DNA from 2 places in the Streptomyces sp. NBC_00461 genome. Region 2 is predicted to be linked to the other one. Evidence: riboswitches for the same ligand, from Rfam matches in the RefSeq annotation. Region 2 holds a riboswitch; the other holds the start of a gene.

Region 1 (7,577 bases), 2.4 Mb from region 2:
GAAGAAGCACCTGCTCGACATGACGGAGACGCAGTCTCCCGGCACGCCGGTACCGCCCGAGCGCACGCTGGCCGCCGAGTTCGACACCTCCCGCACGACGGTGCGCCAGGCCCTCCAGGAGCTGGTGGTCGAGGGGCGCCTGGAGCGGATCCAGGGCAAGGGCACGTTCGTGGCCAAGCCGAAGGTCTCGCAGGCGCTCCAACTCACCTCGTACACCGAGGACATGCGCGCCCAGGGACTCGAACCCACCTCGCAGCTGCTGGACATCGGCTACATCACCGCCGACGACCGCCTCGCCGAACTGCTCGACATCACGGCCGGCGGCCGGGTGCTGCGGATCGAACGCCTCCGGATGGCCAACGCCGAACCGATGGCCATCGAGACCACGCACCTGAGCGCCAAGCGCTTCCCGGCCCTCCGCAGGTCCCTGGTCAAGTACACGTCCCTCTACACCGCGCTCGCCGAGGTCTACGACGTCCATCTCGCCGAGGCCGAGGAGACCATCGAGACCTCGCTGGCCACCCCGCGCGAGGCAGGCCTGCTCGGCACCGACGTGGGCCTGCCGATGCTGATGCTGTCCCGGCACTCACTGGACCGGGGGGGCCAGCCGGTGGAGTGGGTGCGGTCGGTGTACCGGGGGGACCGCTACAAGTTCGTGGCGCGGCTGAAGAGGCCTGTCGACTGAGAGCCCTGACGGGGCGTGGGGAGCGACGACCAGCCGCCCGCACGCCGCTGTTGACACCGATGTCGGGCCTTCACCGAATCGACATACCGATATGCGGACGAGGTCTTCCGTTCCCGTGACACGGTGACCTAGATTGCCTGCGCATTACACAGGTGATCACAGGTGATCGTGAGGGGACGGAGCCGCAACATGTCCGAAGTGCCCGAAGTGAGACCACCGATGGTGACACCGGTCCGTGTGGTCATCGCCCTCTGCCTGATCGCACCGTTCGTGGCGATGCTGTGGGTCGGCTCCTACGCCAAGACGGACCCGGCGTTCATCGGGATCCCGTTCTTCTACTGGTACCAGATGCTGTGGGTGGTCATCTCCACGGCGCTGACCATGACCGCGTACAAGCTGTGGCAGCGTGACCAGCGCGCCCGCGCCTCACAGAAGGGCGGTGCGCCGGAATGAACGACGGCGTGAACGGCGTCGCACTCGGCGTCTTCATCTTCTTCTTCCTGGCCGTCACGGCCATGGGCTTCCTGGCCGCCCGCTGGCGCAAGGCCGAGAACGAGCAGAGCCTGGACGAATGGGGCCTGGGCGGACGGTCGTTCGGCACCTGGGTCACCTGGTTCCTGCTCGGCGGCGACCTGTACACCGCCTACACCTTCGTGGCGGTCCCGGCGGCGATCTACGCGGCGGGCGCGGCCGGCTTCTTCGCGGTGCCGTACACCATCCTCGTGTACCCGCTGATCTTCACGTTCCTGCCCCGCCTGTGGTCGGTCTCGCACCGGCACGGGTACGTGACGACCTCGGACTTCGTGCGCGGCCGCTTCGGCTCGAAGGGGCTGTCGCTGGCGGTCGCCGTCACCGGCATCCTGGCCACCATGCCGTACATCGCGCTCCAACTGGTCGGCATCCAGGCCGTCCTCGACGTGATGGGAGTGGGCGGCGGCGAGAACACCAACTGGTTCGTGAAGGACCTGCCGCTGCTGATCGCGTTCGGCGTGCTGGCGGCCTACACGTACTCCTCGGGTCTGCGGGCCCCCGCGCTGATCGCGTTCGTGAAGGACGGGCTGATCTACCTCGTCATCGCGGTGGCGATCATCTACATCCCGATCAAGCTGGGCGGCTTCGACGACATCTTCGCGAAGGCGGGTCACGCGTTCGCGCAGACCAACCCGGCGACGGGCAAGCCGCGCGGTGCGCTGGCGCCGGCCGAGCCGGGCCAATGGACGTACGCCACACTGGCGTTGGGCTCCGCGCTCGCGCTCTTCATGTACCCGCACTCGATCACGGCGACGCTGTCCTCGAAGAGCCGCAACGTGATCCGCCGCAACACCACGATCCTGCCGCTGTACTCCCTGATGCTGGGCCTCCTCGCCCTGCTGGGCTTCATGGCGATCGCGGCGGGGGTCAAGGTCACGAACGGGCAGCTGGCGATCCCGCAGCTGTTCGAGAACATGTTCCCCGACTGGTTCGCGGGCGTGGCCTTCGCGGCGATCGGCATCGGCGCCCTCGTCCCGGCGGCCATCATGTCGATCGCGGCCGCGAACCTCTTCACCCGCAACATCTACAAGGACTTCATCAAGCCGGACGCGACGCCCGCGCAGGAGACCAAGGTCTCCAAGCTGGTCTCGCTGCTGGTGAAGGTGGGCGCGCTCGTCTTCGTCCTCACCATGGACAAGACGGTCGCGATCAACTTCCAGCTCCTGGGCGGCATCTGGATCCTGCAGACCTTCCCGGCCCTGGTCGGCGGTCTGTTCACCCGCTGGTTCCACCGCTGGGCGCTGCTCGCGGGCTGGGCGGTCGGCATGGTCTACGGCACCCTCGCCGCGTACGGCGTCGCCTCGCCGACGCAGAAGCACTTCGGCGGCTCGGCCAAGGAGATCCCCGGCATCGGGGAGATCGGCTACATCGGCCTGACGGCGTTCGTCCTGAACGTGGTGGTGACGGTGGTCCTGACCTTCGTCCTCAAGGCCGTGAAGGCCCCGGAGGGCATCGACGAGACCAGGCCGGAGGACTACACGGCGGACGCGGGCGACGCGGGCGTCCAGGTGGCACTGCCTCCGGCGACCGCGGGGACGTCCCACTAGCGGTTACGGCGATCAGCGGGCCGTCGGAGTAATCCGGCGGCCCGTTGTCGTACCCGTCCGGCAGACTCGGGACCATGGACATCGTGATCAGGCAGGCGGAGCCCGAAGAGTACGAGACCATCGGCGAGATCACCGCCCAGGCCTACCTTCAGGACGGCCTGCTCACCTTCGGCGAGAGCGTCGGCGAGTTGAGGGACGTCGCCAAGCGAGCGGCCGCCGCCGAGGTGCTGGTCGCCGACCTGGGTGGCCGGCCGGTCGGAGGCGTCACCTACGTCCCGTCCGGCGGCCCCATGGCAGACCTGGCCGGCCCGGGAGAGGCCGAGATACGCATGCTGGCCGTCGACAGGGCAGCCCGCGGCCGAGGCGCGGGAGAAGCCCTCGTACGCGCCTGTGTCGACCGGGCAAGAGCCGCGGAGTGCACCGGCATCGTCCTGTGCACCCAGCCGCTCATGCATGCCGCCCACCGCATCTACGAACGCGCCGGATTCGTCCGCACCCCCGGGCGCGACTGGAACCCGATCCCGGGCCACGACTTCACACTCCTCACCTATGAGTTGACGCTCTGACACGCTCCGAAATCACCGCGACACAACATATGGGGGTGCCGTCCTCACCCGGCACAAGATGTATGCTCATGCTCGCTGTCGTCGCAGGGGAATCCGGTGCGAATCCGGAACTGTCCCGCAACGGTGTACTCATGCGTGTTCGCACACGTATGGGCGTCAGTCCGAGGACCTGCCGACAGTGCGCCCGGCCGAACCGTCCGGGTGCTCAGACGTCCGGGCCTCGTGGAATGGGCCGGTGGACGCGACGCCGTGCGCGCTCGTGCTTCCCCCTGCCCTCCGCAAGGCCCCGTGCCGAGCGAGGGAGAGCCCCACGTGACCATCGCGCCAGCCGAACCGGCTTCAGCGACACCGTCCGCGACAACGGCGACAACGGACGGCCCGGGAACCGCACTGCTGCGGACCCTGACCGAGCTGACCGCCGGCCTCCCCGGAGCCGACCCCGGCCGGGTCGCCGCCGCCGCGCTGCGCGGCCGCTCGGCGCAGGCGGACGAGGCGGAGCTGCGCGAGCTGGCCACGGAGGCGGCCGCCGGGCTCATCTCGGAGGACCCCGTGTACTCGCGGCTGGCCGCGCGTCTGCTCACCATCAGCATCGCCGCCGAGGCCGCCTCGCAGGGCGTCACCACCTTCACCGAGTCGGTCGAAGTGGGCCACCGGGAAGGGCTCGTCGCCGACCGCACGGCGGAGTTCGTCCGCCTGCACGCCGCGCGCCTCGACGCACTCGTGGACCCCGAGGCGGACGACCGCTTCGGCTACTTCGGCCTGCGCACCCTCCACAGCCGTTACCTGCTCCGGCACCCGATCACCCGCCGGGTGATCGAGACGCCCCAGCACTTCATGCTGCGTGTCGCCGCCGGTCTCGCCGACGACACCCCGTCCGCTTCGGAAACGGGCCCCCGCCCGGTGGACGAAGTCGCCGCGCTCTACGGCCTGATGAGCCGCCTCGACTACCTCCCCTCCTCCCCCACCCTCTTCAACTCCGGCACCCGGCACCCCCAGATGTCGTCCTGCTACCTCCTCGACTCCCCGCTCGACGAGCTGGACTCCATCTACGACCGCTACCACCAGGTCGCCCGCCTCTCCAAGCACGCCGGCGGAATCGGCCTCGCCTACTCCCGTGTCCGCAGCCGCGGTTCACTGATCCGCGGCACCAACGGGCACTCCAACGGCATCGTCCCGTTCCTCAAGACCCTCGACGCCTCGGTGGCCGCCGTGAACCAGGGCGGCCGGCGCAAGGGCGCGGCCGCCGTCTACCTGGAGACCTGGCACTCCGACATCGAGGAGTTCCTGGAGCTGCGCGACAACACCGGTGAGGACGCCCGCCGTACGCACAACCTGAACCTGGCGCACTGGATCCCCGACGAGTTCATGCGCCGGGTGAACGCCGACGAGCCGTGGAGCCTGTTCTCCCCCGCCGACGTGCCCGAGCTGGTCGACCTGTGGGGTGCGGAGTTCGATGCCGCGTACCGCAGGGCGGAGGCGGCGGGCCTCGCCCGCAGGACCATCCCGGCCCGCGAACTCTACGGCCGCATGATGCGCACCCTGGCCCAGACCGGCAACGGCTGGATGACCTTCAAGGACGCCTCCAACCGCACCGCCAACCAGACGGCCGAGCCGGGCCACGTCGTCCACTCCTCCAACCTCTGCACGGAGATCCTGGAGGTCACCGACGACGGCGAGACGGCGGTGTGCAACCTGGGTTCGGTGAACCTGGCGGCGTTCGTGGCCGGTCAGGACATCGACTGGGAACGGCTCGACGAGACCGTCCGCACGGCCGTCACCTTCCTCGACCGCGTCGTCGACATCAACTTCTACCCCACCGAGCAGGCCGGCCGGTCGAACGCGCGCTGGCGCCCCGTCGGCCTCGGCGCCATGGGCCTGCAGGACGTCTTCTTCAAGCTGCGCCTGCCCTTCGACTCGCCCGCGGCCCGCCGGCTCTCCACCCGCATCGCCGAGCGCATCATGCTCGCCGCGTACGAGGCCTCCGCCGACCTCGCCGAGCGCAACGGCCCGGTGCCGGCCTGGGAGAAGACCCGTACGGCCAGGGGAGTCCTGCACCCCGACCACTACGACACGCAACACGCCTGGCCGGAGCGCTGGGCGGCGCTGCGCGAGCGCATCGCGAAGGTCGGCCTGCGCAACTCCCTCCTCCTCGCGATCGCCCCCACCGCCACCATCGCCTCGATCGCGGGCGTGTACGAGTGCATCGAGCCGCAGGTGTCGAACCTCTTCAAGCGCGAGACGCTGTCCGGCGAGTTCCTGCAGGTGAACTCGTACCTGGTGAACGACCTGAAGGAACTCGGCGTCTGGGACGCCCGCACCCGCGAGGCCCTGCGCGAGGCCAACGGCTCGGTGCAGGACTTCGCCTGGATCCCGGACGAGGTGCGGGCGCTGTACCGCACGGCGTGGGAGCTCCCGCAGCGCGGCCTGATCGACATGGCCGCGGCCCGCACCCCGTACCTGGACCAGTCCCAGTCCCTGAACCTGTTCCTGGAGACGCCGACCATCGGCAAGCTCTCCTCGATGTACGCGTACGCCTGGAAGCAGGGCCTGAAGACGACGTACTACCTGCGCTCCCGCCCGGCGACGAGGATCGCCCGCGCGGCCCGAGCCGCCCTCCCCGTACAGCAGTCGGCCGAACCCGATGCGGTCGCCTGCTCCCTTGAGAACCCCGAGTCCTGCGAGGCCTGCCAGTGACCAGCCCCACCCGTAACCCCCAGCTCCTCGACCCGGGCTTCGAGCTGACCCTGCGCCCCATGCGCTACCCGGACTTCTACGAGCGCTACCGGGACGCCATCAAGAACACCTGGACGGTGGAGGAGGTCGACCTCCACTCGGACGTGGCCGACCTCGCGAAGCTCACGCCCGCCGAGCAGCACCTGATCGGCCGCCTGGTGGCGTTCTTCGCGACGGGCGACTCGATCGTCGCGAACAACCTCGTGCTGACCCTCTACAAGCACATCAACTCCCCGGAGGCGCGCCTGTACCTGTCGCGCCAGCTCTTCGAGGAGGCAGTGCACGTCCAGTTCTACCTGACGCTTCTGGACACGTACCTCCCCGACCCGGAAGACCGCACGGCGGCCTTCGCGGCGGTGGAGAACATCCCCTCCATCCGCGAGAAGGCCGGCTTCTGCTTCAAGTGGATGGACTCGGTCGACAAACTGGACCGACTGGAGTCCAGGTCCGACCGGCGCCGCTTCCTCCTCAACCTGATCTGCTTCGCGGCCTGCATCGAGGGCCTGTTCTTCTACGGCGCCTTCGCCTACGTGTACTGGTTCCGCAGCCGTGGCCTGCTGCACGGGCTGGCGACCGGCACCAACTGGGTGTTCCGGGACGAGACGATGCACATGAGCTTCGCCTTCGACGTGGTCGACACGGTCCGCAAGGAGGAGCCGGACCTCTTCGACGACCAGCTCCAGCAGCAGGTGACGGACATGCTGCGCGAGGCAGTCGAGGCGGAACTCCAGTTCGCCCGCGACCTGTGCGGCGAGGGCCTGCCGGGCATGAACACCGACTCGATGCGCCAGTACCTGGAATGCGTCGCCGACCAGCGCCTCACCCGCCTCGGCTTCGCCCCGGTCTACGGCTCCGAAAACCCCTTCTCCTTCATGGAGTTGCAGGGTGTCCAGGAACTGACCAACTTCTTCGAGCGCCGCGCGTCGGCCTACCAGGTGGCGGTGGAGGGCACGGTCGACCTGGACGAGGACTTCTGACGACGCCCGACTGTGATAGATCGAGAGGGTGATCAGCCGTCTCCCTCTCGACGAGCAACTCGAATCCCTGCGCACGGTGCTCTCCCGCAACGACGTACTGACGGACGTCCTGGCGCGGACCGCGTCGCTCGGTCTGCCCGGGTGGTACCTGACCGCGGGATGCCTGTTCCAGACCGTCTGGAACGTCGTCACGGGCAGACCGCCGGCCGGCGGGATCAAGGACTACGACGTCTTCTACTTCGACGACGGCGACCTGTCCTGGGAGGCCGAGGACGCGGTGATCAGGGCCGGTCGGGAGGTCTTCGCGGACCTTCCGGCCGAGGTCGAGATCCGGAACGAGGCCCGGGTGCATCTCTGGTACGAGGACAAGTTCGGGGTGCCCTGTCCGCCGTACCCGAGCACCGAGGCGGCGATCGACAGTTTCGCCGCGACGACCTGTTGCCTGGGTGTGCGGCTGGAGGCCGGCGGGCGGTGGCGGGTGTACGCGCCGCACGGACTCTCCAACCTCTTCAACCTCGTCCTGCGGCCGAACCCCGTC
Region 2 (7,577 bases):
GCGAGCTGCTCGCGCAGTGCCGGTACGAGGGTGAGGTGACCGGCGGCCAGGGACGAGACACCGACGATGTGCACGTCCGCCTCGACGGCCTGGCGGGCGACCTCGGCCGGGGTCTGGAACAGCGGGCCGACGTCGACGTCGAAGCCGAGGTCGGCGAACGCGGTGGCGATCACCTTCTGGCCGCGGTCGTGGCCGTCCTGGCCCATCTTGGCGACCAGGATGCGAGGGCGGCGGCCCTCGGCCTCCTCGAAGGAGGACACGAGCGTGCGGGTGCGGTCCACGGACGGGGACTCGCCTGCTTCGTTGCGGTACACGCCGGAGATCGTACGGATCTGTCCCGCGTGCCGCCCGTACACCTTCTCCAGGGCGTCGGAGATCTCACCGACCGTGGCCTTCGCGCGGGCCGCGTTCACGGCCAGCTCCAGCAGGTTGCCCTCGCTGCCGGCGGCCCGGGTGAGCGCGTCGAGCGCGTCCTGGCACACCCGCTCGTCCCGCTCCGCCCGCAGCCGCCGCAACTTCTCGATCTGCTGGGTGCGCACGGAGGAGTTGTCGACCTTGAGGACGTCGATCGCCTCGTCGCTGTCGACGCGGTACTTGTTGACGCCGATGACCGGCTGGCGTCCGGAGTCGATCCGGGCCTGAGTGCGGGCCGCGGCCTCCTCGATGCGCAGCTTGGGGATGCCGGCGTCGATCGCCTTGGCCATGCCGCCCGCCGCCTCCACCTCCTGGATGTGCTGCCAGGCGCGGCGCGCGAGGTCGTAGGTCAGCTTCTCGACGTAGGCGCTGCCGCCCCACGGGTCGATGACCCGGGTCGTGCCGGACTCCTGCTGGATCAGCAGCTGGGTGTTGCGAGCGATGCGCGCGGAGAAGTCGGTGGGCAGCGCCAGTGCCTCGTCGAGGGCGTTGGTGTGCAGCGACTGCGTGTGGCCCTGCGTCGCGGCCATCGCCTCGACGCAGGTACGCGTGACGTTGTTGAACACGTCCTGCGCGGTCAGCGACCAGCCGGAGGTCTGCGAATGGGTGCGCAGCGAAAGGGACTTGGCGCTCTGCGGGTCGAACTGCTTCACCAGCTTCGCCCACAGCAGCCGGGCCGCCCGCAGCTTGGCGATCTCCATGAAGAAGTTCATGCCGATCGCCCAGAAGAACGAGAGTCGGGGAGCGAACGCGTCCACGTCCAGGCCGGCCTCACGGCCCGCGCGGATGTACTCCACGCCGTCCGCGAGCGTGTACGCCAGCTCCAAGTCGGCTGTCGCACCCGCCTCTTGGATGTGATAGCCGGAGATGGAGATGGAGTTGTATCGGGGCATCCGCTGGGAGGTGAAGGCGAAGATGTCGGAGATGATCCGCATCGACGGCTTCGGCGGGTAGATGTAGGTGTTGCGGACCATGAACTCCTTGAGGATGTCGTTCTGGATGGTCCCGGCCAACTTCTCGGGCGCGACGCCCTGTTCCTCCGCCGCCACGATGTACAGCGCCAGCACCGGCAGCACGGCACCGTTCATCGTCATCGACACGGTCATCTTGTCCAGCGGGATGCCGTCGAACAGCTGCCGCATGTCGTAGATGGAGTCGATGGCCACACCCGCCATGCCGACGTCACCGGTCACGCGCGGGTGGTCGCTGTCGTAACCCCGGTGCGTGGGAAGGTCGAAGGCGATCGACAGGCCCTTCTGGCCGGCCGCGAGGTTGCGGCGGTAGAAGGCGTTGGACTCCTCGGCGGTGGAGAAGCCCGCGTACTGGCGGATCGTCCAGGGCTGGTTGACGTACATCGTCGGGTACGGGCCGCGCAGGTACGGCGCGACGCCCGGGTACGTCTCCAGGAAGTCCAGGCCCTCCAGGTCACGGCCGGTGTAGAGCGGCTTGACCGCGATGCCCTCCGGCGTCTCCCAGACGGGCTCGGCCCCCTGCGTGGCGTTCTTCACGGCCGTACGCCACTCGTCGGCGCCGCCGTCGGTGGTCGGGGTCCCCAGCTCGATGCCGGTGAAGTCGGGGATTCCCATCAGGACACTCCCATGCGGTCGAGGGTGGCGGTGAGCACGGCGACGGCGTCGCAGCCCGCGAAGACGTAGGAGTCCACGTCGGTGTACTGCCCGGGCCGGCCGGCGAGGAACACGTGCCGTGCGCCCGCCGCCCTGAGGGTCTGTACGACGCCCTCGGCCTGTTCCTCGTACAGCGCGTCGCTGGAGCACAGGCAGACCTCGGTGGCGCCGCTGTCCTCGAACGTGCCCTCGGTGACGGGCTCGACACCGCCGGCCTGGAAGAGGTTGGCGGCGAAGGTCGTGCGCGCGGTGTGGGCGGCGGCGGGGCCGATGGTGGCCAGGAAGAGACGCGGCCGGGATCCGGTCGCCGCGAGGTGGGCGTCGGAGCGGGCGCGCAGGGCCTCGTACGCCTCGTCGCGCCGCACGCGCGGCAGGCCACCGGAGGATGACGGGGGCGCGGGGGCGCGCTCCACGGGCTTCTCGCCGAGGTGCGGGAACTCGCTGACGCCGGTGATGGGTTCGCGGCGCCTGGCGAGCTTCGCGCTGCGCGCCTCCCACGTGGCCGCCAGGTCCGCACCGAGCCGGCCCGAGCGCAGGGCGGCCGCCTGGCCGCCGAGTCCCTCGATGTGGCGGAAGAACTCCCAGCCCGCGTGGGCGAGTTCGTCGGTGAGCCGCTCCACGTACCAGGAGCCGCCCGCCGGGTCGATCACCCGGGACAGATGCGATTCCTCGACCAGGATCGTCGAGGTGTTGCGCGCGATGCGGCGCGCGAAGGCGTCCGGCAGACCGAGTGCGTGGTCGAAGGGGAGCACGGTGACGGCGTCGGCGCCGCCGACTCCGGCGGCCAGCGTGGCGATCGTCGCGCGCAGCATGTTCACCCAGGGGTCGCGGCGCGTCATCATCACCGGCGAGGTCACCACGTGCTGCAGCTGCGCGCCGGCGCCCGGCGCCCCGCACACCTCGGCCACCCGCGCCCACAGCCGGCGCGCCGCCCGCAGCTTGGCGATGGTCAGGAACTGGTCGGCCGTCGCCGCGTAGCGGAACTCCAGCTGCGCGCAGGCCTGTTCGACGCTCAGCCCCGCCTCGGTCAGCTCACGCAGATAGGCGACACCACTCGCCAGTGAGGAGCCCAGCTCCTGCGCCGCCGAACCGCCCGCCTCGTGGTACGGCAGCGCGTCCACGGTCAGTGCCCGCAGCCCCGGGTACTCCTCGGCGCAGCGCAGGGCGAGGGAGGCCACCGGAGCGAAGTCCGACGCGCTGCCCGTACGAGCCTCGTGCCCCAGCGGATCGGCGCCCAGACTGCCGCGCACCGCCTCCTTGGCGACGCCCCGCTCCTCGTAGATCCGCAGCAACTCCCGTGCGGCGGGCTCGACTTCGCTGCCCGCGTCGAGAACGACAGGCGCCAGGTCGAGGTACACGCCGTCCAAGACCCGGCCGAGCGACGACACCGGGATGCCGCCCTCGCTCTCGCCCAGGACCAGCCAGAGCGAGGTGACGCCGTTCTCCAGGTCCGTGAGTGCCGCGCCGTTGTCGGCGACCGTGTGCCGCTGGCGTACGTCCCAGCCGCCGGCGGTGTTCCCCTCGGCGCGGCTCGCGCGCACGAACGGCGCGAAGCCGGGGAGACCCGGGTCGGGTGCGGCATCGAGCGCGGTGTAGAGGGGGCGGGTGCGCAGCCCGTCCTCCAGCGCGGTGGACAGGGCGTCTTCCGCCGCCGCGCCGGAGACTTCCTTGCCCGACTTGCGCAGGACGCCGGCCACCAGGCCGTGCCACTGTTCAAGGTTCGCGTCAGGGAACTCGGCGGCCAGCGTGAGCCCGTCGTCAGGCAGGACCGTCATGCTCGGATGCTAGGACAGATCGACAAAGGAGCAGCAGAGGGCACGGCTGTGACCTTGCCCTCCATCACATTGTGACCCCGGTCTCTCACCCCCCGACCTTGATCCTCCGGTGGGGTCACGACGGACATCATCCAGGTCATGCGCCCTTGGCCATGTTCCCGTCAGACGGTACTGTCACGGGGTTGTTGACGACGACAGAGCGGAAGCCGGTGAGAGTCCGGCACGGTCGCGCCACTGTGAACGGGACGGCCCCCCGTACGGGCGGAACGCCTCGCGAGTCAGACCCGCAGCTGTCGTCATGTGCACCACTGAGATGGGACGCGTACTCCCGAGGAGGTTCTGCCATGGCGCAGACCGTCGCCCAGCCGACACCCGCCACCCCTGTCGTACCCGCCAAGCTGCCGCTGAACGCGATAGCCCCCTGGGCGGTCTTCTTCGGCGTCCTGATGCTGGTCCTGCTCTATTTCGTCGGCGCCGAGCAGGGCGCCACCTCCGTCGTCTCCGGCGAAGGCGTACACGAGTGGGTGCACGACGCCCGTCACCTCCTCGGCTTCCCCTGCCACTGACGGAGACACCGCACAATGGGGGCAGGCAACTCCCGTACCCCACTGAGTGGTTGAACCACCCACCGCCTTGAGGGCCCCCGGACCATCGGGGGCCCTTTGGCGTCTTCCCGGCACCCCTGTCCGCGTCAGTGTCCGCCCTCGGGCTCCCGCGCTCCGAGCGTCTGCCCCAGCCGCAGGTTCCAGCGCCCCGAGCGTCCACTGATCTCGGTCGCCGTCAGGGGAGGCACATCGAGCCGCCAGAACGTGGCCTCATGCGCCGCGAGGACCCTCACCACCGTGGCCCGCACGATCTCCGGCTCCACCACGACGAGCGTGCGGCCGTCGGTCTGCGCGGTCGCCTCCAGCCACCGGCCGACGCGTTCGCAGAGGGCCCGCACGGACTCCCCGCCGTGCGGCGCCGCGGCAGGGTCCGCCAGCCAGTGGGCCACCTGGTCCGGTTCTTCGGCACTGACCTCGCCGAGCGTCCGGCCCCGCCAGCGGCCCATGTCCATGCCGCCCAGCTCGGGCGCCTCCACGGCGACGAGACCGAGGGCCGAGGCCGTCTCCCGGCAGCGCACCGTGGGGGAGACCAGGACCCGGTCGGCCGCGGACAGCGTGCCGGCGGCCGACCGGGCGCGAGCTGCGCCACCGGCGTCGAGCGGACTGCCGTCGTCGAACCGGGCCTCCCGCACGGATCGGTTCATGGCGGGTGAGACGAAGGTGACGCGGCTGGTCACGCCGTGACTCCTGTTCTGCCTGTTTGACTACTGCGGGGCGACGGACGGCGGACGGCGGGGCGACGGGGCGCCCGTAGGGCACCCCGGTGATCACGCGGAGCGGGAGAGCTGTGCGCGTACCCACTCAGGATCGGGATTGGTGTGCGGCCGGCCCGCCACGACGACGGTCGGCACGGTCTCGTTGCCGTCGTTGGCCGCCCTCACCGCTGTCGCCCCGGCCGGGTCCCGCCAGATGTCGACCCAGTGCAACTGGCGGGCGCTTCGGCCCAACCGGAGGCGCAGGCGGATGCAGTACGTGCAGCCAGGCCGCCAGAAGACGACCGGCCGGCCGTCGACCGCGCTGCGGCGTTGTGCCTCCATCGCACCGACCGACTTCGGGAAGATCAGCGGTGAGTTGATACCCGCGAACAGCACAAACACGACCAGGAGCGCCGCGGCTGCGGTCGGGGCCCCCGCGACGAGCAGAGCAGCCGCAACGAACGAGCCGCAGAGCACGAACAGCATCGGGAGGATCCAAGCGCGCGTCATGAGGACAAGGCTATCGACGAGCCGACACCCGGCGAACGCCGGCCGATCTTCCGGACGGTCACCGGGTGAATCACTTGAGGCGTCGTTCACCGGACCGTGTTCATGCGTGGCCCGAATCCGCCCGGAAGAGCGTGATGGTGAACAGGCTGCGCAGCAGCCGGTCGGCAACTGGGAGGAAAGCCCGGAATCGGAGGGGGAGTCGAGTGCGCAGTGCGTGGGGCGGGCGAGTGACGGAGGTGACCTCGATCGCTCGCAGCCCGTACCGCTCCAGGGAGCGTGGGTCGTCGCAGGCCCACGCCCAGCGGGCCTCCATGTTCTTCTTCACCGCCTGCTGGTGCTGCTTCTCCAGGAGGCTCCTGGGATACGTGTCGACGGCGACGAGCGCGCCAGGGAAGCCTCGCGCGATGCGCGTCAGCGCCTGCGCGGCCTCCTCCTCGGGGAGGTAGACGAGCACGCCCTCGGCGACGAAGAAGTAGGGCCCGGGACTCTCCTCGACCGTGCCCAGCCAGTCCTCGTCCAGGACCGAGGCGGCGATCATCCGGCGGCGCTCGGTGTCGGTGAAGAACCTCCGGCGCAGTTCGATCGTGTCCGGCAGGTCGAGGTCGATCCAGTGCACGGTGCCGTTGTCGACTCGCTCGAACCGGGTGTTGAGCCCTGTGCCGATCTCGACGACCGTCCCCGCCGGGTGCTCGGCCAGGAAGGCCCGCACCCACGTGCCGACGATCGCCGTACGCAGTACCGTGATCGCCGACCCCGGGCCGGGCCCGTACTTGTCACTCGCGTAGTCGATCGCGCCGATCATCTCGACGGCTTTCGGATCCCGCAGCAGCGGCCGCTTCCTGGCGGACTCCCGGGCCCGCGCGGCCAGCGGAATGAACAGCGTCTCCTGAACGGGGCCGAGCCGCACCCGGTGCTTGGGGCCGTTCGTGTCGCTCATGTCAGGCATGGTTCCCATGACAGCCCGCCGGGCGATGGAGCGGTCCGGGCAATGGGCGGTCTGGTCATCCGTGACGACCAGACCGCCACCACGGTCCCTAGGCGACGATGCCGCTGTCCTCGATGACGATCTTCTTGGCCGTGGAGCCCGAGCGGCTGCCGAGGGCCTCGACGGCCTTGACGACGTCCTCGCCCTCGACGACCTCGCCGAAGACGACGTGCTTGCCGTCCAGCCACGGGGTCACCACAGTGGTGACGAAGAACTGCGAGCCGTTGGTGCCCGGACCCGCGTTGGCCATGCTGAGCAGGAACGGCCGGTCGTGCTTCAGCTGGAAGTTCTCGTCGGCGAACTTCTCACCGTAGATGCTCTTGCCGCCGGTGCCGTTGCCGTTGGTGAAGTCACCGCCCTGCAGCATGAACTCCGGGATCACCCGGTGGAAGGGCGAACCCTTGTAGCCGAAGCCGTTCTGACCGGTCGCCAGCTCACGGAAGTTGCGTGCGGTCTTGGGCACGACGTCGTCGTACAGCCTGAAGACGATGCGACCGAGGTCCTCGCCATTTGCCGAAACCTTGAAAAACACGTTCTCACTCATGGCCACGATTCTGCACAACAGGCGCGGCCAGGTCGAACCGGGGCGGGCCAGGGGGTGTGACCGCCGGTCACGGTCGACCTGCCCGGACGCCCGCCCCGCGGTGTCAGCCCTGCATGCGCAGCGCCTGCAGTTGCTCCCCGAGCGGGCCCAGACCGACATCGTGGCGGCGCTCGTCGACGCTCTGCGGATGGCGGATGGGGTACGGGTGCAGCGTCGCCGGATTGATCCGAGTGCCGTAGTACTGCGGCTGGCCGAGGTCGACGGCGCACTGGTCGGCGATGTAGGCGAGGTGGATGGCCGGCGTACGTCCGTCCGCGGTGTCCTGGGCGATCAGATCGCGGCACCTGAGCCGGAAGTCGAGATCGGAGGCGTGCAGCAGGATCATCAGGGCCGCGGTCGACGCGGGCGAGCCGACCAGGTCGGC

Evidence for each region. A riboswitch is a leader RNA that binds a small molecule or an ion and turns the genes downstream of it on or off. The one in region 2 is predicted to bind cobalamin.
Region 1: it holds a riboswitch for cobalamin, as region 2 does, so the genes downstream of both, OG870_RS30795 (ribonucleoside-diphosphate reductase subunit alpha) here and OG870_RS41275 (CbtB domain-containing protein) in region 2, are expected to answer to the same signal.

Annotation. Positions count from the first base shown of each region.
Region 1 covers NZ_CP107902.1:6,554,753-6,562,329, reverse strand. The annotation lists gene OG870_RS30815 (GntR family transcriptional regulator) at 1-685, shown strand, start outside; gene OG870_RS30810 (DUF3311 domain-containing protein) at 875-1,138, shown strand; gene mctP (monocarboxylate uptake permease MctP) at 1,135-2,763, shown strand; gene OG870_RS30800 (GNAT family N-acetyltransferase) at 2,838-3,329, shown strand; cobalamin riboswitch at 3,392-3,520, shown strand; gene OG870_RS30795 (ribonucleoside-diphosphate reductase subunit alpha) at 3,642-6,023, shown strand; gene OG870_RS30790 (ribonucleotide-diphosphate reductase subunit beta) at 6,083-7,039, shown strand; gene OG870_RS30785 (nucleotidyltransferase family protein) at 7,068-7,577, shown strand, end outside.
Region 2 covers NZ_CP107902.1:8,907,498-8,915,074, forward strand. The annotation lists gene scpA (methylmalonyl-CoA mutase) at 1-2,000, opposite strand, end outside; gene OG870_RS41270 (methylmalonyl-CoA mutase family protein) at 2,000-3,814, opposite strand; cobalamin riboswitch at 3,964-4,123, shown strand; gene OG870_RS41275 (CbtB domain-containing protein) at 4,159-4,380, shown strand; gene OG870_RS41280 (histidine phosphatase family protein) at 4,506-5,096, opposite strand; gene OG870_RS41285 (glutaredoxin domain-containing protein) at 5,187-5,624, opposite strand; gene OG870_RS41290 (class I SAM-dependent methyltransferase) at 5,725-6,561, opposite strand; gene OG870_RS41295 (peptidylprolyl isomerase) at 6,659-7,153, opposite strand; gene OG870_RS41300 (DUF6624 domain-containing protein) at 7,257-7,577, opposite strand, start outside.